Linked DNA regions of Puniceibacterium sp. IMCC21224. The protein of the gene in region 2 binds, or shares a complex with, the protein of the main gene of each other region. Links are inferred from orthologs where the notes say so. Each region holds a gene or a part of one and is shown on either strand. Other genes may lie near its edges.

The links.
Region 1: the proteins of IMCC21224_RS15980 (region 2) and IMCC21224_RS12745 are in contact, whole or in part, in a cryo-EM structure (PDB 8GIZ), measured with the Escherichia coli proteins. The link is inferred for Puniceibacterium sp. IMCC21224 from one-to-one orthologs.
Region 3: the proteins of IMCC21224_RS15980 (region 2) and dnaN are in contact, whole or in part, in a cryo-EM structure (PDB 8GIZ), measured with the Escherichia coli proteins. The link is inferred for Puniceibacterium sp. IMCC21224 from one-to-one orthologs.

Annotation. Positions count from the first base shown.
Region 1 is NZ_LDPY01000001.1:2,756,091-2,763,421, reverse strand. What follows is about bases 1,598-4,596. They hold IMCC21224_RS12745 (DNA polymerase III subunit delta'), read right to left. Parts: upstream 3,666-4,596; coding sequence 2,529-3,665; downstream 1,598-2,528. Other genes in these bases: IMCC21224_RS12735 (D-alanyl-D-alanine carboxypeptidase family protein), read right to left, coding at 4,312-4,596; tmk (dTMP kinase), read right to left, coding at 3,662-4,315; IMCC21224_RS12750 (TatD family hydrolase), read right to left, coding at 1,598-2,392. Outside these bases: IMCC21224_RS12760 (AEC family transporter), read right to left, coding at 1-691; IMCC21224_RS12755 (MBL fold metallo-hydrolase), read right to left, coding at 777-1,592; more of IMCC21224_RS12750, read right to left, coding at 1,589-1,597; more of IMCC21224_RS12735, read right to left, coding at 4,597-5,481; IMCC21224_RS12730 (SPOR domain-containing protein), read right to left, coding at 5,629-6,585; IMCC21224_RS28515 (Arm DNA-binding domain-containing protein), read left to right, coding at 7,225-7,331. UniProt on the Escherichia coli protein: Part of the beta sliding clamp loading complex, which hydrolyzes ATP to load the beta clamp onto primed DNA to form the DNA replication pre-initiation complex.
Region 2 is NZ_LDPY01000001.1:3,430,100-3,437,280, reverse strand. The notes cover bases 2,793-5,641. They hold IMCC21224_RS15980 (DNA polymerase III subunit gamma/tau), read right to left. Parts: upstream 5,176-5,641; coding sequence 3,409-5,175; downstream 2,793-3,408. Other genes in these bases: IMCC21224_RS15975 (cation diffusion facilitator family transporter), read left to right, coding at 5,510-5,641; IMCC21224_RS15985 (YbaB/EbfC family nucleoid-associated protein), read right to left, coding at 2,885-3,229; recR (recombination mediator RecR), read right to left, coding at 2,793-2,805. Also shown: IMCC21224_RS26600 (calcium-binding protein), read right to left, coding at 1-226; IMCC21224_RS15995 (sodium:alanine symporter family protein), read right to left, coding at 554-1,978; more of recR, read right to left, coding at 2,212-2,792; more of IMCC21224_RS15975, read left to right, coding at 5,642-6,529; IMCC21224_RS15970 (heavy metal translocating P-type ATPase), read left to right, coding at 6,713-7,181. UniProt on the Escherichia coli protein: Part of the beta sliding clamp loading complex, which hydrolyzes ATP to load the beta clamp onto primed DNA to form the DNA replication pre-initiation complex.
Region 3 is NZ_LDPY01000001.1:655,612-662,903, forward strand. Bases 1,771-4,730 are described here. They hold dnaN (DNA polymerase III subunit beta), read left to right. Parts: upstream 1,771-2,671; coding sequence 2,672-3,790; downstream 3,791-4,730. Other genes in these bases: dnaA (chromosomal replication initiator protein DnaA), read left to right, coding at 1,771-2,517; recF (DNA replication/repair protein RecF), read left to right, coding at 3,853-4,730. Outside these bases: IMCC21224_RS02975 (enoyl-CoA hydratase), read left to right, coding at 1-227; rpsT (30S ribosomal protein S20), read left to right, coding at 400-663; more of dnaA, read left to right, coding at 1,171-1,770; more of recF, read left to right, coding at 4,731-4,959; IMCC21224_RS03000 (LysE family translocator), read left to right, coding at 4,956-5,576; gyrB (DNA topoisomerase (ATP-hydrolyzing) subunit B), read left to right, coding at 5,712-7,292. UniProt on the Escherichia coli protein: Confers DNA tethering and processivity to DNA polymerases and other proteins. Acts as a clamp, forming a ring around DNA (a reaction catalyzed by the clamp-loading complex) which diffuses in an ATP-independent manner freely and bidirectionally along dsDNA.

The DNA.
Region 1 (7,331 bases), 670 kb from region 2 along the record:
CGATGACGCGGAAATCCCCCTCTGGGCGATATCGATAGAGCACGCCGCCCATGCCGAACAGCGCCACCGGAAGGGCTGTGCGCACGATCATATCAATCGCTTCGGTGACGGGGGCCGGCAAACCCAAATTCAAAATATTGAACGCGGCGCCGATGGAAATCCCGATCACCAGCGCGTTGCGGAACATCGCCTTGAGCACGGTGAGCGGCAGACTGCCCGCGCTGGTGTTGCGGGCATGGGCGCGTGCGATTTCCATCGCCGTGATACCGATGCCATAGCAGATCGGCGAATGCAGGGCGATGATGGCGTAATTGGCGGTCAGCGCGTCACTGCCAAAGGCGCGTTCGGTAATGGCAAGGCCCAGCATCAGCGAATTGGCAAACAGGCAGCAGAACCCGACGGCGACAGAATCCTCCCAGTCGCGGTGAAACAGATAGCGCGCACCCAGCAACCCCAGTGTAAAGCCGGTGATTGAACCGGCATAAAAGCTGACCAGAAGCAGCGGGTTGAAATGCTGCCCAAGATCCAGGGTCCAGATCGCGCGAAACAGCAGGCAGGGGATGGCAAAATTCTGGGTGAATTGCATCAGCCCGTCGACGCCGCTTTCGGAAAAGAGGGCACGCCATGCGGCGACATAGCCAAAGCCGATGACTAAAAAGACGGGGAGGATGACGTCAAGAAGGGCTTGCATGCGATCGGTTTCTGGAATGGCGGCGCGGCGCTTTTGGCACGGCAGGATTTGCGTATTTAAAAAGAGAAGAAACGGCGTCTGGCAGTCAGGCGTGCGCGTCGTCCAGCGGGTAACGGATCACCATGCCGTCGTATGCAGGGGTGATGTGGGCGGGGGTCTCGGACTCGACCGTCGCGTAGTCGAGGTCGATATGCATGTTGGTCAGCACTGCGCGTTTGGGCGCCATACGATCGATCCAGCCCAGCGTTTGTGCCAGATGGGAGTGGCTCGGATGTGGGGTGCGGCGCAGCGAGTCGACGATCCAGCAATCGAGGTCGTCCAGCACCGGCCAGACTGCGTCAGGGATCTGCAGGACGTCGGGCAGGTAGGCCAGCCCGCCAATGCGGAACCCCAGCGCGTCGATGCCGCCGTGATTGACCTCGAACGGGGTAAGCGTGATATCGCCGCCAGCACCGGAGATGGTGAAGTTCCCGTTGATGGTATGCATATCGAGGATCGCGGGATATTGGCTGCCTTGGGGTTGGATAAAGGCATAGGCAAAGCGGTCATACAGGCTTTGTTGTGTTACTGTGTCGGCCCAGACCGCCAGACGCTGGCGTTTATTGAACACGATCATCCGCAAATCGTCGATGCCGTGGACGTGGTCAGCATGGGCATGGGTATAGGCGACGCCGTCCAACAATCCGATTCCCGCATCCAGCAGCTGAGAGCGCAGGTCCGGCGAGGTGTCGATTAGCACGCGGGTGACGCCATCGGGTGTTTCACGCTCAACCAATAGCGAGCAACGTCGGCGGATGTTGCGCGGGTTTGCGGGGTCGCAGTCGCCCCAGTGTCCGCCCAGCCGCGGCACGCCGCCGGACGAGCCGCACCCAAGGATGGTGAAACGCAGTTCAGACGTCATGCGGCGGCCTGATAAGCGGTGACCTTGGCAAACAGGCGTTCGAAATTCTGTTCGGCCTGCGCGGCGAAATCGGCGTAGTCGAGGTCAAATACCGTGGCCGCGACGCGGGCGGTGTGTGCGGTATAGGCCGGTTCGTTCCGCTTGCCGCGATGCGGTGGCGGAGCGAGGTAGGGGCTATCGGTTTCCACAAGGATACGGTCAAGCGGAGCGGCCGCAAAGATGTCGCGCAGCGCCTGACTTTTGGGAAACGCGGCGATGCCGGACATCGACAGGTAAAAGCCAAGGTCGAGCGCGACACGGGCGAGCTCTGGGCTGGACGAGAAGCAGTGCATCACACAAGAGTAGGGGCGCGCACGGTAGGTTTCAGTCAGGATGCGGGCCATGTCGTCATCGGCGGCGCGCGCGTGGATAATCAGCGGCAGGCCGGTTTCCTGCGCCGCCGCGATGTGAATGCGCAGACTTTGTTTCTGCACCTCGGCGCTGTCGGCGGTGTAGTGATAATCGAGTCCGGTCTCACCCAATCCGACAAATTTGGGGTGTTGCGACAGCGCCACGAGCTGATCGACGCTGACCAGCGGCTCTTCGGCGGCGCTCATCGGGTGGATGCCTGCGGCGTAGAACACCTGTTCATGCGCCTCGGCCAGTGCGCGCACCTTTGGTTCGCTGCGCATCCGCGTGCAGATCGTGACCATTCGGTGCACCCCTGCGGCGCTGGCGCGCTCCAGAACGGCGGCAAGTTCGCCGTCGAAATCCGGAAAGTCGAGGTGGCAGTGGCTGTCTGTGATATGTGGTTCGGTCATGCCGTATGTCTTTCCCGGGCCTGATGGCGTCGGTATCTAGGATGTGGGCCAGAGGGTCAAGGCGGTGAGGCCCGGCAGGACCGGGTTGTGGGGCAATCAGTCCGATCTTGCGTGGCGCGTGGGCGCTGGCCAGCGGTCACCGCGCGAATGTGGCTGCAGTGTCGCGCAGATGCAGAAGTGAGTCGAGAACGAGGGCAGCAGGATCAATGTTCACTGCGCGGCCATGGCGGGCGCGGTCGCCTGCCGTCTGTGCCAGAGTCGCCCAGGCGCGTCCGGCATCGAGAGAGCGTGACAGCCGGGTCAGGATGGCGGCTTCGCCCTGTGCGGCCTCGGGGAGCGGGGCTGCGCCGGTGACGCCGGTGCGGGCCAGACGTGCCAGCGCGAGGTCCAGCAAGACGAACAGCAAGTCGAGCCGGTCCTCGCGACCGCGGGCGGCGGCGGTTTCGGCCAGCGCAATCGCGCGCGGGCGGTCGAGGTCGGGCAGAGTGCCCAGCAGCGCCACAAGCTCTGCGTATAGTTTGAGCCCGTCGAGGTTGAGCAACCGGATCGCCGCGCCGACCGACCCCGCCGACAAGGCGGCCAGCGCCTCGGTTTGATGCGGGGCGACTTCGGCCCCGGTGGCGGCAAGTGCGGCTGCCATGTCGGCTGGCATCAGCGGAGCCAGCCGCAGCTCGCGGCAGCGTGACCGTATCGTCGGCAATAGCCGCGAGGGCTGATGGCTGATCAGCAGCAGCGTGGTGCGGGCGGGCGGCTCTTCGAGTAGTTTGAGGATGGCGTTGGCGGCGGATGGATTCATCTCGTCCGCCGAATCCACGATCACCACACGGCGTCCGCCATCGGTTGCGGAGAGGGAAAAGAAATTACGCAGCTTGCGCACCTCTTCGACGGTAAGCTGGGTCTTGAGCCGCTTTTTGTCAGCATCCCAAACCCGGCGCAGCAGAAAGAGACCGGGTTCGGACAGCGCCTGCGTGCGCCGCATCACCGGATGATCTGCCGCAATGTCGAGCGTGGCGGGCGGGGGGGGGGCGCCAAACATTCCGTCATCCCCGGCGGGCGGCGTCGCCAGCAGGAACCGCGCGATGCGCCAGGCCAGCGTTGCCTTGCCCAACCCCTGTGGGCCAGTCAATAGCCAGCCGTGATGCAGTCGCTCCGCGCCGTAGGCCTCCAGAAAGGCGCGCTCAGCCGCCTGCTGCCCGATCATATGCGGCGTCTCGCGCGGGTGCGGCGCACCTTCGACGCGGTCGGCTTCGGGCAGGGTGGGATCGTCCTTCATGGCTGCAGGTTCGTCAGACGCGGTACGACAGCGGCAAGGATATCTGCGGCAACGTCATCTTCGCCCCGGGTGCCGTCAATCACGCGGATACGGTTGGGAAACTCCTTAGCCAGCGCCAGAAATCCTGCGCGCATCGCGTCTTGCAGCGGTTGGCCGAAATCTTCGAACCGTTCCTCAATTGTTGCGCGGGCCTTGGCGCGGGCCAGTGCTGCGCCGGGGTCCATGTCGATCAGCAAGGTCAGCTCGGGCTCTTGCCCGATCATCAGATCGTGCAGCACATCGACGGCAGTGCGCAGGTTCCCACGCGACAGGCCCTGATACATCCGGGTGCTGTCGGCAAAGCGGTCGCACAGTACGATCTGACCTGCCGCGAGGGCGGGGCGGATCGTGCGTTCAAGATGATCGCGGCGCGCGGCGGTAAACAGCAAAAGTTCGGTTTCCGCCGACCAGCGATCGGGATCACCCTGTAACACAAGCGCGCGGATCTCTTCGGCGCCGGTGCTGCCGCCGGGTTCGCGGGTCAGAACCACATCGCGGCCCTGCGCGCGCAAGGTCCGGGCCAGTCGCCGCGCCTGTGTCGATTTACCGGAGCCGTCGATGCCTTCGAAACTGATGAAAAGCCCGTGCGGCGCTGCGCCGTTTGTGGTCACATCGTCCCCTCGGGGCTTTCGCTCAGCCGGCCAATCAATACGTTGCTCACCGTCATCATCCGGTTGAGAAAGCCACCGCGCGCGACTGCGCTTTGTGCCACCAGCGGCACCCTATGTTCCGGCAAACCCTCTGGGCGGATGATCAGTTCGGCCAGTTTTTGTCCCTTTGTGATGGGGGCCTTGAGAGGGCCTGTATAGACCACTTCGGCCTCCACCTGCGATCCGGGCAGAACGGGCATAAGCAGGGTCACATCCTCTTGGGTCACCAGCGGCACAGTGGGGCTGGCACCCATCCAGACATCAGCCTCGGCGATCGCCTGCCCTGCAGCGGTCATCTTGGTTTCGGCAAACTGACGGAAGGCCCAATTGACGATTGCCTCGGATTCCTCGGCACGGGCGCGGGTGCTGTCCAACCCGGTCAGCGAAAAGATCACCCGCCGGTCACCCTGTTTGGCAGATCCAACAAGGCCATAGCCCGCCTCAGACGTGTGCCCGGTCTTGAGCCCATCCGCACCGATGCCCAGACCCAGCAGCGGGTTGCGGTTGTTGACGTTCTGCGGCGCCCGTCCGTCAAAGGCGAATTTCTGTTCGGCAAACATCGGATAGAAGTCGGGAAAATCTTTGATGAGCAGACTGGCAAGCAGCGTGAGGTCGCGCATCGACATCACATGCCCATCGGCCGGCCAGCCGTTGGAATTATGAAACACCGAATTGGTCATGCCAAGTTGCTGCGCGCGGCGCGTCATCAGTTTGGCAAAGCCAGCTTCGGTGCCATCGGGGCTGAGGGCCTCGGCGATCACAGCGCAGGCGTCGTTGCCCGACAGCACGACAATCCCCTGCAACAGGTCATTGACGGCAACCCGGTCGGTGGTGTCGAGGAACATGGTCGAGCCGCCATAAGACATTGCATGGCTCGACACTGGCAGTTTCTCATCCAGCTTGAGACGCCCGTCGCGCACAGCCTCAAACGCCATATACAGCGTCATCAGCTTGGACATTGACGCAGGCGGCAGCGCCTCATCGGCGTTCTTGGCCAAAAGCACCGTGCCGGTGGACTGGTCCAGCACAAATGCCGCCTTGGCGCGGGTGTCAAATGCCTGTGCAGAACCGGCCAGCAGCACCAGGGCTGTCAGCAGGGCGGTGGTTCTGCGGAAAGTCACATTCATGCTCTGGCTCCTTGGGTGGCGATCAGACGTGTCGCAATGCGGGCGCCCGGCGCTGCGTTGGTTCTGCCCTGCGGCTTTGGACGTTATTTCGCCCTATGCGCGCGGGATTTGCAAGTGAAGCGGTGGTGCACCGGCGGGGGTCTGCCGTCAGTTGCTGACTGCATACGCGTCGGTAAAGCCGCTCGCCTTGATCTTTTTCAGCAGCGTGTCCAACTCGCCGCTGTTTTGCGCCGGACCGACAAGCACACGCCAGAACGCCGTGCCGCTTGAGCTTTGCTTCTTCACCGTGGGCACCATTCCGGCCTGACGCATCGCGGTGGCCGTGTTGTTGGCATTTCCTTCGACGCTGAAAATCCCGATCTGGATAAAAGGTTTGGAGAGGTTTGACTTGGTTGTCGCTGATTGCGCTGGAACTGGCTTGGCAGCAACGGGGGCGGCTGGTTTCGGCGCTGCTGCTGCGGCCGATGGGGCAAGAGGAGGGGTTGCAGGTGCCCTGTCAATGGCAGCCGCCGCAGCGGCTGTTACCGGTTCGAGTGTTCCCTCAGAGATGGCGGAAGGCGCGTCGAGGCCACCCACAGCCGAAGCCGTCCCGTCAGACACTGGCGGTATGTCGGTTTGCGGCGGGGCCTCTTCGGCCACTTCCTCGCGGCGCAGGGCGACGACATTGATATTGGTGGGCGCACCGGCCAGCATCCCTAGCGCCGCAGCCGCGTCCGAGGACACCTGCAACCTTGGTCCCGGTGTTTCGCGTTCACGACGGAACAGCGCACCAATCACAAACTTGCCATTCTGCTCGTTGCGCACGATCACCCGCTCGGGTTCCGTCACATCCGGATGCGCCACCCAGACCCCGCCAAGCGATGGGCGACCATCCCAGAGCCCGGCCTCGGTGGCCTGAAACACATCGGGGGCCTCAATGTCACGTTCGACCATTTGCTTGCTGGATTTACCCGATGCCGTTGATCCTGCCGTACCGCCGTCCTGCGCCTTCAGGAACCCCGGCATCTGCCCGTCTTCGCACGCGGCAAGGCCGAGAGCCATCGCCAAAAGGACAGCGCTGCGTCCCGCCGCAGTTCTGCGTCGTGCCCAGATCTCTTTTTCCATGCCAATGCCCCTCAGCCTGCCTTGCGCAATTGCGATGCGTGTCTTTTGCCGGTTGGTCCAGCCTATAATGCTCTTGCCTGCGGTGCTGCGCACCATCGAATTTGCGCAGAGCTTAGCTGCTTGACGCGCCCATGAAAAGCCCGCAGCGCGGGCTGGGAAAAATTTCCGCGCTGGGTGCTTTCAGAATCGCTCGTGGGGGGATATGCCGTCTGGACTTTGCGGTTGGGCGTCACCGGTGGCACCGGAAATCTGGTGGCTATTGCAGCGGCTCTGCATATTGCAGCGCCAGGGTCGATTGAGAGAGTGTTGTTTCGGGGTGGCGATATGTCCATGACTTGAGGCGCCGGAGACATCCGTTGTCATAAGTCAGGATGGCCTGCAATGTCCCCCGAGCGTAGTGGAAGCGTGTCCGAGTGGTTTAAGGAACTGGTCTTGAAAACCAGCGACGGGGAGACTCGTCCGTGGGTTCGAATCCCACCGCTTCCGCCAATGGTGGTTTTTACCCAATTTAACATTCCAGCTTAGACCTACCTAAATGCCTTGAATCCCTTCAAGAATTGTTGGTTGTTCGGTTTTGTTGGCTTTGTTTGAATTTTGCCAGTATGCTTTCCTTGCGTGGTACGGAAGGTGGTATGCGGGATGGCGGCACTTGGCGGCAAGCTGACCAAGAAATTGGTGGAGAACCTGGGCGCGGGCCGTCACGGCGACGGGGCCGGTCTGTATTTGGTGGTGGACCCGTCCGGCGC
Region 2 (7,181 bases):
CGTTACCAGCTAGAAAGTTACCGGACCTATCATACAATTCCAGGTAGGGATCGTCCAGTGTGCCCCCGCCTGAAAATGCGCCAGTCTGGTTGAACTCATAGTGCATGCCCGCTTCGAGGGTGATCGCAAACCAGTCGGTATCACCGATCTCTTCCAACTCGCCCCCGGATGTGCCGCCAATTGAAAGTTGTCCTGTTGTGGTGTCGTCGCTAGAGAAATCGTCCATGTTCAAAATTCCTTGTTTGTCGATGAATTATCGGCTGGGTCCAAATTTCACGAATTAAAAAAATGGTTGTCAGGCCAGAATAGCGGCCTCAGCCAGACGGACAGTTTTTCAATATACCGCTGATAATCCGCGATTCCCCAGCCTGGGATGCCGTTGGGGCACGATGCCTTTGATCGTTAAGCCAATCAAGCCATTTGTCTTCCACAGTCAGGAATGAGGCACAGGTTCGCGGCCCGGATAAAAGTATTGGGGCAGGCTGTCGCGATGCGGTAATGGCGTTCGCAATGTGAGGGTGCCCGCAGGCACCCTCTGTCGATCGCGCGTGGTTTATTTCGCGTCAGGCCAGGCGGTATGATCGGTGTCTAGATCCGGAAACTTCTTGGGATCGAACACCGGTTTTGCGATGCCAGCGGCCAGCTGCGAACGGAAGTCGTTGATGATGCGCAGCGCCGTCGGGAACAGCATCATCAGCGCCAGCAGGTTGACCACCGCGAGAATGCCCATCATCGGATCCGAGAACGAGAACACCGCCGTCGCTCCCGGTGCCACAGCGCCCAGGAACACAATGCCGATGATTGCGATGCGCAGGATATGCAGCGCCATCGGGTTTTCGGTCATAAAGCTCAGCGCGTTTTCGCCCAGATAGTAATTGTACATGATCGACGAGAACGAGAAGAGGAAGATCGCCAAAGTCAGGAAATATTGCGCCCAGGACCCCACGTGGCTGACCATGCTTTGTTGGGTCAGGGCCACGCCATCCACGCCTTCCGCGCCGGGAACATAGACATCCCCCAGCAGGATCACAAAAGCGGTGCACGAGCAGATGATGATCGTGTCGATAAAGACTGAAAAGCTCTGGGTGATGCCCTGACTGACCGGGTGTTTGACATAGGCTGTGGCGGCGACGTTCGGTGCCGATCCAAGGCCCGCCTCGTTTGAGAACAGGCCGCGGCGCAGGCCTTGGGCGATGGCAGCGCCCATGCCGCCGGCCACCGCCTCGCGGAAGCCAAAGGCGTTGGCGACGATGTCCCAGATCACGCCGGGCAGGCCGGTGATGTTGAGCAGGATGATCAGCAATGCCATCCCGATATAGCCAAGGGCCATGACCGGGATGATGATGTCCGCAGCCTTGGCAATCCGGTGAATGCCGCCGTAGACGATGAAACCGGTCGCGATGGCCAGCGCCGCGCCGGTGTAGATACGCGGGATCGACAGGGAATCGAGCGCGGCCCCCGCCACCGTGTTGCCCTGGAAGGCGTTGAACCCGATGGCAAAGGACGCGATCAGGCAGACCGCATAGATCACGGCAAGCCAGCGGTAATTTTCGCCCAGCCCGTGGATGATCGCGCGGGCGGGGCCGCCACGATAATCGCCCGCGGGTGAGGTGCGTTTGTAAAGCTGGGCCAGTGTCGCCTCGACCAGGGCCGAGCACATACCGATCAGCGCAATCGCCCACATCCAGAACACGGCACCGGGGCCACCTGCGGTGATCGCGACGGCGACGCCTGCGATGTTGCCGCCGCCGACACGGCCTCCGACCGACACAAACAGCGCCTCACGCGCGCTGATTTTGGTCGGGTCCGACGTTTCGTCATTGCCGGTCAAGACGCTGAACATCCGTTTGAAAAACCGGAACTGCACAAAGCCGCTGGCGACGGTAAAAAACACGCCAAGCACGACAAGAAAAGGCACGAGCGCCCACCCCCACGTCAGGTCGTTGATAATGTTGAAGATCGAGTCGAAGAATCCCATGTGGCTGTCCCTTCCTGATTGGATGCCGTGCGTCCGTGTCGATCACACCAGCCTATCAGCCAAAATGTGATTGTCGCGGCCAGTGGTATTAAAAATCGTCACAAAGGGAGGATTCGCGTAGAATACAGCCGGAATTCGGGCGATTTTTCCGCCTCTAGCAGTTGGGCGCGGGATGGATCACGGCGCAGCCTGGTAGGGCTGAGGGATGAGTCGGGTCGCTCGGTATGGTTGAGTCAGAGTGGTTTGCGGGCGTTCAGCGCAGCAGTGATGGTGCCGTCGTCCAGGTAGTCAAGCTCGCCTCCGATCGGCACACCCTGAGCGAGCGAACTAAGCGTCACGCGACCGTCGAGTTGATCGGCGATATAATGCGCGGTGGTCTGGCCATCGACCGTCGCGTTGAGAGCGAGGATAACTTCGGAGATTTCCTCGATTGCGATCCGGGTGACAAGGCGCGGGATGCGCAGATCGTCGGGCCCCACCGCATCCAGCGCCGACAGCGTGCCACCCAGAACGTGATAGCGCCCGCGAAAGGTGCCCGACCGTTCCATCGCCCACAGGTCGGCGACATCTTCGACCACGCAGAGAATACCATTGGCGCGTTTGGAATTGTCGCAGATCGCACAGATGTCCGACGTGCCGATATTGCCGCAGTTGAGGCATTCGCGCGCTGTGGTGGCAACCGTCTGCATCAGTTGCGCCAACGGCGACAGCAACTGGCCGCGTTTGCGGATCAGATGCAGCACCGCACGCCGCGCCGACCGTGGGCCAAGCCCCGGCAGGCGCGCCAGCAGGTCGATCAGCGCATCTATATCAGTGCGGTCGGACATCAGGTTCGACTGTCAGGGCGCTGGGGTTGGCTGCCCGGCACGGGAATCCCGCTTTGTCGGAACTGCTGCGGTTTTGCGGTCAAAACGGCAGCTTCATGTCCGCAGGCAGGCCCATCGATTCGGTCAGTCGGGACATTTCGCTCTGGGCGCGGTCTGCGGCCTTGGATTGCGCATCCTTGATCGCGGCGAGGATTAGATCCTCGACCACTTCCTTTTCGTCTTTGTTAAAGATCGAGGGGTCGATATCCAGCCCCTTCAGCTCGCCTTTGGCGGTGCAGGTCGCTGTGACCAGACCGGCACCGGATTCGCCCGTCACCATGATGGTCTGCATGTCTTCTTGCAGCTGCGCCATCTTGGTCTGCATTTCCTGCGCGGTTTTCATCATCTTGGCCATGTCACCAAGTCCGCCTAGTCCTTTGAGCATCGGAACCTCCTGAGTGGGATGCGTTTTGTCACAGATACGCGCCGCAGGGGGGCGTCACAAGGGCCGGGTGCGGACGGCGTGATGGATCAGTGCGCAGGCACGCGGGAATTTACGATTGCCACAGCCCATGGAGGCAAGGCGGCAACGGCTGTCCGAAAACGGGGCCGGGCGGGACAACATCACTCGTCCTCGAACGGGTCCCATTCATCCTCGACTTCGGGCAGGGCGTCGGCCTGCACCGCGATGGCCAGGGCTTCGGGTGTGCGCACTGCGCTGATCCGCGACTTGGGAAAGGCGGCAAGGGCGGCCTGCACCAGCGGATGCGCGGCGGCCTCGGCCTTGAGTGCCGTATCGGCGGCATTGCGGCGCTCGTCGATTGTCGCAGCGTCGCAGCCATTGACCAGCGTCACCGCCCAGCGGTTCCCGGTCCAGCGCTGAAGCGCGGTGCCCAGCCGTTGCGCCAGATCCGCCGATGCGCGGTCCGTCGGGGTGAATTCGATGCGCCCCGGCTGATAAGCGGCCAGCCGTATGTCGGTTTCAACATCGGCCAGAAGTTTGCCATCGCGGTTGCTGCGGATCAGTTCGACTACATGGTCAAAGCTGGGATACCGATCCAGTGCGGGATCAACCGCCAGCGCTTGCACCGCGTTGCCCCGTTGATCCCCGCCCTGACCACCCGACCCGGTCGTTCTGGCGACAGGCGCAACGGCGGGCACGCGCGCCTGAGTTCCACCGCCACCCGGCTGAGGGGCAGAGGAGGTCAAAGATGCCGCCGCAGGCAGAGGCGGCGTGTTCTGCAGCTTGCGCACCAGATCCTCGGGGGACGGCAGTTCGGCGACATGCGTCAGCCGGATCACCGCCATCTCGGCGGCCATCATCGCATTGGGGGCCGATGCCACCTCGTCCAGAGATTTGAGCAGCATTTGCCACATCCGGGTCAGCGGTCGCATCCCCAGCGCCAGCGCCATTCCCTGACCGCGAATGCGTTCATCCGGCCCGATGGTCGGATCCTCGGCGGCCTCGGGCGTGATCTTGACCACCGAAATCCAGTGCGTCACCTCGGCCAGATCCCGCAGGACAGACATCGGGTCCGCACCTTCGGCATATTGCGCGCTCAGTTCGGTCAGTGCGCCAGCGGCGTCACCCTTCATGATCAGATCGAACAGGTCCAGAACCCGGCCCCGATCCGCCAGCCCCAACATGGCGCGCACCTGCGCGGCGGTGGTTTCGCCCGCGCCGTGACTGATCGCCTGATCGAGCAGCGACGTCGCATCGCGCGCCGACCCTTCGGCGGCACGGGTGATCAGTGCCAGCGCGTCATCATGGATTTCAGCCTGCTCCGAGGCTGCAATGCGGCGCAGCAGGGCGATCATCACCTCGGGTTCGATCCGGCGCAGATCGAACCGCTGGCACCGCGACAGCACAGTGACGGGGACTTTGCGAATCTCGGTCGTGGCAAAGATGAACTTTACATGGGCGGGGGGCTCTTCGAGTGTTTTGAGCAGGGCATTGAACGCACCGGTCGACAACATGTGAACTTCGTCGATGATGTAGACTTTGTAGCGGGCCGAGGCGGTGCGGTAATGTACGGAATCGATGATTTCGCGGATATTGGCGACCCCGGTGTTGGACGCGGCGTCCATCTCCATCACATCGACATGGCGGCCTTCCATGATCGCCTTGCAATGTTCGCAGGTGCCGCAAGGTTCGGTTGTCGGCCCGCTGGTGCCGTCCGCTCCGATACAGTTCATCCCCTTGGCGATGATCCGCGCGGTGGTGGTTTTGCCGGTGCCGCGAATGCCGGTCATGATAAACGCCTGTGCGATCCGGTCCGCCTGAAAGGCGTTCTTTAGCGTGCGTACCATGGCATCCTGACCAACGAGGTCGGTAAACGTCTCGGGGCGGTACTTGCGGGCGAGGACCTGATATTTAACGGAGTCGGACATGGGGCGCCTTGGGTTGCTGCAGGTGCAAGTTAGGGTGTCAGACGCCGGGGGTCCACAGCAGATACAGGGTTTGGCGCATTACCGTGCCGATGTCGCGGTCGGTTTCACAAACTGGTGTCAGTGCAGTCCCGGGCATAGTCAGCACCACGGCGTTCCGGTAGATGCCTGACTGTGATCTGCGACATTCTGCGGCTCGATCCGGGTTGGGAAAGCGCGCGGGTTATACTAACTTCAGGGCATTCGGTTATCCGTGGCCGCCTATCCGTGGCCCGTTGCTGATACGCCGACCCAGACAGGCCGATCCGCTCCGGACGGGCGGCAGAAAGGACACCCCATGTCGGACGACCACGATCACTGCCACGATCATGACCATGGCGACGGAACGCACAGCCATGCCCCGGATGTGAGCGCATCCAACGAACGTGTGGTGCTGGTCGGTTTTGTGCTCACATTTGGGTTTATGCTCGCAGAGCTGGTCGGTGGCCTGCTTTCGGGGTCTCTGGCGCTGATTGCCGATGCGGGCCATATGTTCACCGATGCTGCGGCACTGGCGCTGGCCTGGGCCGGCTTTCGTTTTGGCCGCCGCAAAAGCGATGACAAACGTACATTCGGTTACATGCGGTTCGAAATCCTTGCTGGGTTTGTCAATGCGGTGACATTGATCCTGCTGGTGATCTGGATCGCCTACGAAGCGGTGCAGCGCCTGCTTGAGCCTGCGCCGGTCATGGCCGGTCCAATGCTGGTGATTGCGGTGCTGGGCCTTGTGGTCAATGGCGGCGTGTTCTGGATGTTGATGAAAGGCGACCGCGACCACGTGAATATCCGTGGCGCGATGGTGCATGTCATGGGGGATATGCTTGGCTCGGTCGCGGCGATTGTCGCTGCTGTTGCGATCTACTTTACCGGCTGGACCCCGATTGATCCGATCCTGTCGGTGCTGCTGTCAGCGATTGTCCTGAGGTCAGCCTGGGCACTGCTCAAGGCATCGCTCAACGTGCTGATGGAGGGGACGCCGGGCAATGTCGTGGTCTCGGATCTCAAGGATAATCTGATCGCAAAGGTGCCGGGGCTGGTGAACGTGGATCACGTCCATGTTTGGTCGATCACCTCGGGGCAACCTTCGGCGACGATGGATGTGCAACTGCGCGCCGACGCAGAGCCGGCCGCGGTCGTGGGGGCGATCAAGGCGCTGCTCGCGGCAGACTACGGTATTGCCCATTCCACCATCGAGATCGATTGGGGGCAGGGGGCGTTGGTCTGTACGCTCGATCCCGGTGAACAGCCCGGGGGTGGTCGCACCCATGATCATACGCACGATCACGATCATGACCACGCGAGCCTAAAACCGGCCTAAGCCGGGGACGACGGTGTGCGGCACCTCAAGGCTGAACCGTGGAACCGCAGCGTTCGCGGACCAAGACGAGGGAGCGGGTGGAATTCCGTCCTTATACTAAAATTCTGTCCGGCCCTTGACCTTCCAGTCACTGGAATCCCTATCTGTGTGTTGTATCCGAAGTACCAGATAGGAATTACAGTCATGACACGCGCAAACACCCTGAGCCTGCGGGTCGACGGCATGTCCTGCGCCTCTTGCGTCGGACGGGTCGAAAAGGCCCTGACGGCCGTGCCCGGAGTGACCAAGGCCGAGGTCAACCTTGCCACAGAAACCGCCCGCGTGACGCATGACGGGACCGTCACTGCGACCATCCTGTCAGAGACGCTTGAGCGTACTGGCTATCCTGCGCGTCAGGCCGAGACGACTATCGACGTCAACAAGATGTCCTGTGCCTCGTGCGTGGGGCGGGTGGAAAAGGCGTTGAACGCATTGCCAGGTGTGACCGAAGCGCAGGTAAATCTGGCCACCGGGCGCGCGACGGTGCGCTATGTCGAAGGGACGCTGACCGCGACCGAAATTGCGGACACCTCGACCAAAGCGGGCTATCCCGCCTCGATCCATGCGTCGGTCCAGAACGATGACAGTACTGCCGCCCGCAAGGCGCAGGAGA
Region 3 (7,292 bases), 2.8 Mb from region 2 along the record:
AGAGCCTGATGGAAGAGGCACAGGGGGCCGCCGCCAAGATTGCGGACAAATCCATGCTGACGACAATCGCGGTCAAAGAAGCGGTGAATCGGTCGTACGAAACGACTCTGAGCGAGGGTCTTTTGTTCGAGCGTCGGCTGTTTCACGCCATGTTCGCCACCGAAGATCAAAAAGAAGGCATGTCTGCCTTTCTGGAAAAACGCACGGCGCAGTTCCGCGACAAATGACGCAATCCGCAAAGCGGCGGTTTTCCTGTTTGCATTTGCGCATAACTGCCTTATAGGACGCCGCTACATGCGTGTGATGCCCGCTCTGGCAAGAATCGATCCCGAGCTGTGCTCTTGGGGCAGGTGTCCTTACACGACGACATTTTGACCTTTAGACACTGGGAATCGACACATGGCCAATACGCCGCAGTCCAAAAAACGCGCAAAGCAGGCAGATGCCCGTTTTGCTGTCAACAAAGCCCGCCGCTCGCGGATTCGCACATTCCTGCGCAAAGTCGAAGAGGCGATCGCATCGGGTGATAAGGACGCCGCGACTGCCGCATTGCGGGCGGCACAGCCCGAACTGATGCGTGGTGTGACCAAAGGCGTGTTCCATAAAAACACCGCTTCGCGCAAAATTTCCCGGCTTTCTTCGCGGGTTAAATCGCTCGGTTAAGCCGACCCCGATATTGGGTAAAATTGCAAAAGACACCACTATCAGTGGTGTCTTTTTGCATTTTATTTGCGCTTGAACGGCTTAACAGATTCTTTTCCGTGGAAAGCTGAGTCAAGCGTGAAGAAGAGTTGTCGGCCCTCTGCCAACGCTGGTACCTTCACCAAGCGAGTCACATCGCATTTCGGGGGGACATGATGGCGAACGCGCTGCCACAGCTTGGTGGTCAGCGGTCGCATATTCGAACTGGTCAATTGACCAGGGAACAAAGGCGTTGCCTTTGAACATGTCCGTATACAACTGCCGATCGCGGGCAGTTCTGATGTTTTGGGGTGGGGCCCCAAAATGCTCAGGCGCGCGGTTCGGAGAATATACCAACAGGTATTTGGCCTTTGCCGCTGCGGCAAGGGACCTGACCTGTCGTCGCGAATGCATGTGGCTGATGCGCGTTTGGGTGTGACCGCGCAATGTGTTGTTGGGGCACGATCTTGGGAATGGAACTGAGGAAATATGACACAGGAACAATGGGGCGCGTTGCAGCACAAGTTGTGTGAGACGGTAGGCGAGAACAATTACAAGACGTGGATCAAACCACTCAGCTACGATGGCGTGAACGAAGGGGTGGCCCTCTTCAAAGTGCCAACAAATTTCATGAGCACCTATGTGTCTCAGAATTACGGCGACCTGTTGCTGGCGCAACTGTCGACCGTCACGACGGAAATTCGCAGAGTCCAATTCAAGGTCGCAAATGGAGAGCGACCGCGCGTTGCGGCACCGGCCGCGCGTGTGGAACCAACTGCCCCCAGTAGCGATCTGCTGCGCGGCGCACCGCTGGACACGCGGTTCACCTTTGACACCTTCGTCGTCGGTAAACCCAACGAACTGGCCCATGCGGCTGCGCGCCGCGTCGCCGAAAACGGCCCGGTCACGTTCAACCCCCTGTTCCTGTATGGGGGCGTTGGCTTGGGTAAAACTCACCTGATGCACGCCATCTCTTGGGAACTGCGGGCCCGCAGCCCGGAACTGAACGTGCTGTATCTTTCGGCGGAACAGTTCATGTATCGATTCGTTCAGGCACTGCGTGAACGCCGGATGATGGATTTCAAAGAGATGTTCCGTTCGGTCGACGTGCTGATGGTTGATGATGTTCAGTTCATCGCCGGCAAGGACAGCACGCAGGAAGAGTTCTTTCACACCTTCAACGCGCTGGTGGATCAACAAAAGCAGATCATCATTTCTGCCGACCGCGCCCCGGACGAGATCAAGGATATGGAAAACCGTATCCGGTCGCGGCTGCAAAGCGGTCTGGTCGTTGACCTTCACCCGACAGATTATGAACTGCGCCTCGGCATCCTCCAGACCAAGCTTGAGGCCCATCGCGCGCTGTATCCCAGCCTCGGCATTGACGGCGGCGTACTGGAGTTTCTCGCGCATCGTATCTCGACCAACGTCCGGGTGCTTGAGGGTGCGCTGACCCGGCTGTTCGCGTTTGCGTCGCTGGTGGGCAAGCCGATCACGATGGAATTGACGCAGGATTGCCTTGCTGATGTCCTGCGTGCATCCGAACGCAAGGTCAGCATCGACGAGATCCAGCGCAAGGTTGCCGAGCATTACAACATCCGTCTGGCCGACATGATCGGGCCGAAACGGTTGCGCAGTTTTGCCCGTCCGCGTCAGGTTGCCATGTATTTGTGCAAACAACTCACCAGCAGATCGTTACCGGAAATCGGCCGCCGTTTTGGTGGCCGGGACCATACCACGGTGATGCACGGCGTGAAACGGATCGAAGAGCTTAAAATTCAGGACGGACAGATCGCCGAGGACCTGGAATTGCTGCGTCGCGCGCTCGAAGCCTGAGCCGCGAAAACAACAAACGTTGCGCGGGCTGCCGTTGGGTGGCCTGTCGCCCTTGACGCTTCTGCAAAACAATCGGACAAAACGCATAAATCGGTTGGAGCAGAGTGTGCGCCGGGCTACGGTGCACCCCCGACCAAGCGGAGAGGGTCAAGAAATGAAGTTCAGCATGGAACGCGGTGCGCTGCTCAAGGCAGTGTCGCAGGCACAATCAGTCGTCGAGCGCCGCAACACGATTCCGATCCTCGCCAACGTGCTGATCGAGGCCGAAGGCGACAGCGTGATGTTCCGCGCCACCGATCTGGACATCGAGGTGCTGGACAAGGCACCGGCCCAGGTCGAACGCGCCGGTGCCACGACAGTATCTGCCGTCACCCTGCACGAGATCGTGCGTAAACTGCCCGACGGCGCGCTTGTCTCGCTCAGCGAAGATGGTGCTTCTGGTCGATTGACGGTTGAGGCCGGTCGCTCGACCTTCTCGCTTGCCACGTTGCCCAAAGAAGATTTCCCGGTCATGGCGACCTCGGAATATACTGCCAATTTTTCGGCCCCGGCGCAGGTGTTGCGGCGGTTGTTCGACAAATCGAAATTTGCGATCTCAACCGAAGAGACGCGGTATTACCTCAATGGCGTCTACATGCATGTGGCAGACGGTGACGGCGGGCAGAAACTGCGCTGCGTCGCAACCGATGGCCACCGCCTTGCCCGGATCGACGCCGACCTGCCCGCCGGAGCCGTAGCCATGCCGGGCGTGATCGTCCCTCGCAAGACGGTGAACGAGATGCGCAAGCTGCTGGATCAGGACGACATGGCGATTGCCGTGTCGGTGTCGGAAACCAAGGTGCGCTTTGCCACGCCGGACATCACGCTGACTTCCAAAGTGATCGACGGCACATTTCCCGACTACACCCGAGTCATTCCGCAGGGCAACACTCGCAAGCTCGAAGTCGATGCCGCCGAGTTTGCCAAGGCTGTCGACCGTGTCGCCACCGTCAGTTCTGAACGCTCGCGCGCGGTAAAGCTGTCGCTGGATGAGGATCGGCTGGTCCTGTCGGTCAATGCGCCGGATTCTGGCGCCGCCGAGGAAGAGTTGGCTGTGGCCTATGGCGACGAAAAGCTGGAAATCGGATTTAACGCGAAATATCTGCTGGAAATCGCCAGCCAGGTGGATCGCGAGAATGCGGTATTCCTGTTCAACTCTTCGGGTGATCCGACCCTGATGCGCGAAGGCAATGATCTGTCCGCGGTCTATGTCGTGATGCCGATGCGGGTGTGACGTACCCGACCCACGTTGCGCCAACCGGTCTGATGCCCCTATCGGCACGCCGGTAGGAGGCCCTGGTGCCGCTCTATCTCGAATCCCTGACCGTTTCGCACTTCCGCTCGCATAAGCGGGCAGTGGTTTCGGTGGACGCGCGCCCCGTTGCTTTGTCCGGCCCCAATGGTGTGGGTAAGACGAACCTGATCGAAGCCGTATCGCTGTTTTCACCCGGTCGCGGGATGCGCCGTGCGTCAGCGCAGGAGATGACCCGACGCCCCGAAGCGCTGGGGTGGAAAATCACCGGCCTGTTGCACGGGCCGCAGGGTAGTCACGAGGTCAGCTTTCTCTCCGAGAATGGCGCGCCGCGTCAGGTCCGTATTGACGACAAACCGGCATCGCAGACCGCCCTTGGCCGCATCGCGCGGGTGCTGTGGCTGGTGCCGTCGATGGACCGGTTGTGGATCGAGGGTGCCGAGGGTCGGCGGCGGTTCTTGGACCGCATGACGCTTAGCTTCTTTCCAGATCACGCCGACTTGTCGCTGGACTATGAAAAGGCGATGCGCGACCGCAACCGGCTGCTCAAGGACCAGGTTCGCGATGCGGGGTGGTACGCCGCGCTTGAGGCGCAGATGGCCCGCACTGGCGCTGCGATCCACACCAACCGGCTGGCAGCGCTGGCGCAGCTAAGTATCGCGCAAGCAAGTGCCGAGACCACCTTTCCCGCCGCTGATCTGGCGCTGATTCAGACCGAAGGCACCCTGCCCGAATCCGAGGACGCCCTGCGCGCGGCATTGGCCGACAGCCGCCCGCGCGACCTGATGGCCGGGCGCAGCCTTGTCGGGCCGCACCGCGCCGATCTGCTAGGCACATACCAGGCCAAAGATGTGCCCGCCGCCGATTGTTCGACAGGAGAGCAAAAGGCGCTGCTGATCTCGCTCATCCTGGCCAATGCGCGGGCGCTGGCACAAGATTTCGGTGCGCCACCATTGCTGCTGCTGGACGAAGTCGCGGCACATCTGGACGCAGACCGGCGCGCCGCACTTTATGACGAGATTTGCGCGCTCGGGGCGCAGGCGTGGATGACTGGCACCGGGCTTGACCTTTTCGACAGCCTCGGCGAAAGGGCGCAATATATTCACGTAACGGAATCTGGCGGTCTGTCCGCCGTGGCGGGGCCGACATGACGATTAGTATTGCCGATATCGCCCTTTATGCCGGGGCGTTGCTGATCCTGTTCCTGACGCCGGGGCCGGTCTGGGTGGCGCTGATTGCGCGGGCGCTGTCGGGTGGGTTTCAGGCGGCCTGGCCGCTGGCACTGGGCGTTGTTGTCGGCGACATCCTCTGGCCGTTTCTGGCGATCCTTGGGGTTACGTGGATCGTCAGCGTCTTTGCCGGGTTCATGACCTTTCTGCGCTGGGTCGCCTGTCTGACATTCCTGATCATGGGCGGCCTGATCATTCGCAATGCCGATGCAAAAATCTCGACTGACAACCGGCTGACACGGCCGGGCATGTGGGCCGGTTTCGCGGCTGGACTTGTGGTCATCCTGGGCAACCCCAAGGCGATCCTGTTCTATATGGGCGTGCTGCCAGGGTTCTTTGATCTGACCGCCCTGCGCTGGCCCGACATGGTGGTGATTGCGGGGATTTCGGCCATCGTGCCGCTGCTGGGCAACCTTGTGCTGGCGGCGTCTATTGACCGGGCAAAGCGGTTGCTGACGTCGCCGCGCGCGTTGGGGCGGACGAACCGGATCGCTGGATCGCTGCTGATTGCGGTGGGTCTGATCATTCCGTTCATCTGATTTCTCTGACACCGGCCGACGATGTCTGAACTGCTGTAGGGCGCCTGTTGGGGTGCCACAAAATATAGTGTCAGTTGCGTGACAATCCCCCTGGAAAACCCTATAACCCGGTCACCAAGAACAAGGAAAAACCGAATGGCCGATAACGAACAGATCCCCGAAGAATATGGTGCAAGCTCCATCAAGGTTCTCAAGGGCTTAGAGGCTGTTCGCAAACGTCCTGGGATGTATATTGGCGACACTGATGACGGCTCGGGTTTGCACCATATGGTCTACGAAGTTGTGGACAACGGCATTGACGAAGCGCTGGCCGGTCACGCAGACGCGGTGAACGTCAAAATCCACGCCGACAACTCGGTCTCGGTCAGTGACAATGGTCGCGGCATCCCGGTCGATATTCACGACGGCGAAGGCGTGTCGGCGGCCGAGGTCATCATGACCCAGCTGCACGCCGGCGGCAAATTCGACCAGAATTCCTATAAGGTGTCGGGCGGTCTGCACGGCGTCGGTGTCTCGGTTGTGAACGCGCTGTCCGATTGGCTTGAGCTGCGCATCTGGCGCAATGGCAAGGAACATTACGCCCGCTTTGAGGGCGGATTCACCGTCGAATCCTTGCGCGTTGTCGGTGACGCCAATGGCCGCAAAGGCACCGAGGTGCGCTTTCTCGCCTCGACCGAGACCTTCTCGAACCTCGAATACCACTTCGAGCAGCTGGAAAAGCGTTTGCGCGAACTGGCCTTCCTCAATTCCGGCGTCCGCATCATTCTTGAGGATGAACGCCCCGCTGAACCGCTGAAATCTGAATTGTACTATGACGGCGGCGTGCGTGAGTTTGTGAAGTACCTTGATCGTTCGAAATCGTCGATCATGGCCGAACCGATCTACATGACCGGCGAAAAGGATGACATCGGCATCGAAATCGCGATGTGGTGGAATGACACCTATCACGAGAACGTCCTGCCATTTACCAACAACATCCCGCAGCGTGATGGCGGCACCCATATGGCCGGGTTCCGTGGCGCGCTGACCCGGACAATCAACAATTACGCCCAAGCCAGCGGCATCGCTAAACGTGAGAAGGTCACCTTTACCGGCGATGACGCGCGTGAAGGGCTGACTTGCGTGTTGTCGGTCAAGGTTCCCGACCCCAAATTCAGCTCGCAAACCAAGGACAAACTGGTCTCGTCCGAGGTCCGCCCGGCGGTTGAAAGCATGATGAACGAAAAGCTTGCCGAGTGGTTCGAAGAAAACCCGAACATCGCCAAGGTCATCGTAGGCAAAATTGTCGAAGCGGCCCTGGCCCGCGAGGCGGCGCGAAAAGCGCGTGACCTGACACGACGCAAGAACCCGATGGATGTGAATTTTCTGGCCGGGAAACTCAAGGATTGCTCTGAAAAAGACCCCTCCAAGACCGAAATCTTTCTGGTCGAGGGCGACAGCGCCGGCGGGTCCGCTCAGACCGGGCGTGACCGTGGTACACAGGCAATCCTGCCGCTCAAAGGCAAAATCCTGAACGTTGAACGCGCCCGTTTCGACCGGATGCTGGGTAGTCAGGAAATCGGCAATCTTGTCATGGCGCTTGGCACTGGCATCGGGCGCGATGAATTCAACATCGCCAAGCTGCGCTACCACAAGATCGTCATCATGACCGACGCTGACGTCGACGGCGCACATATCCGTACCCTGCTGTTGACGTTCTTTTATCGTCAGATGCCC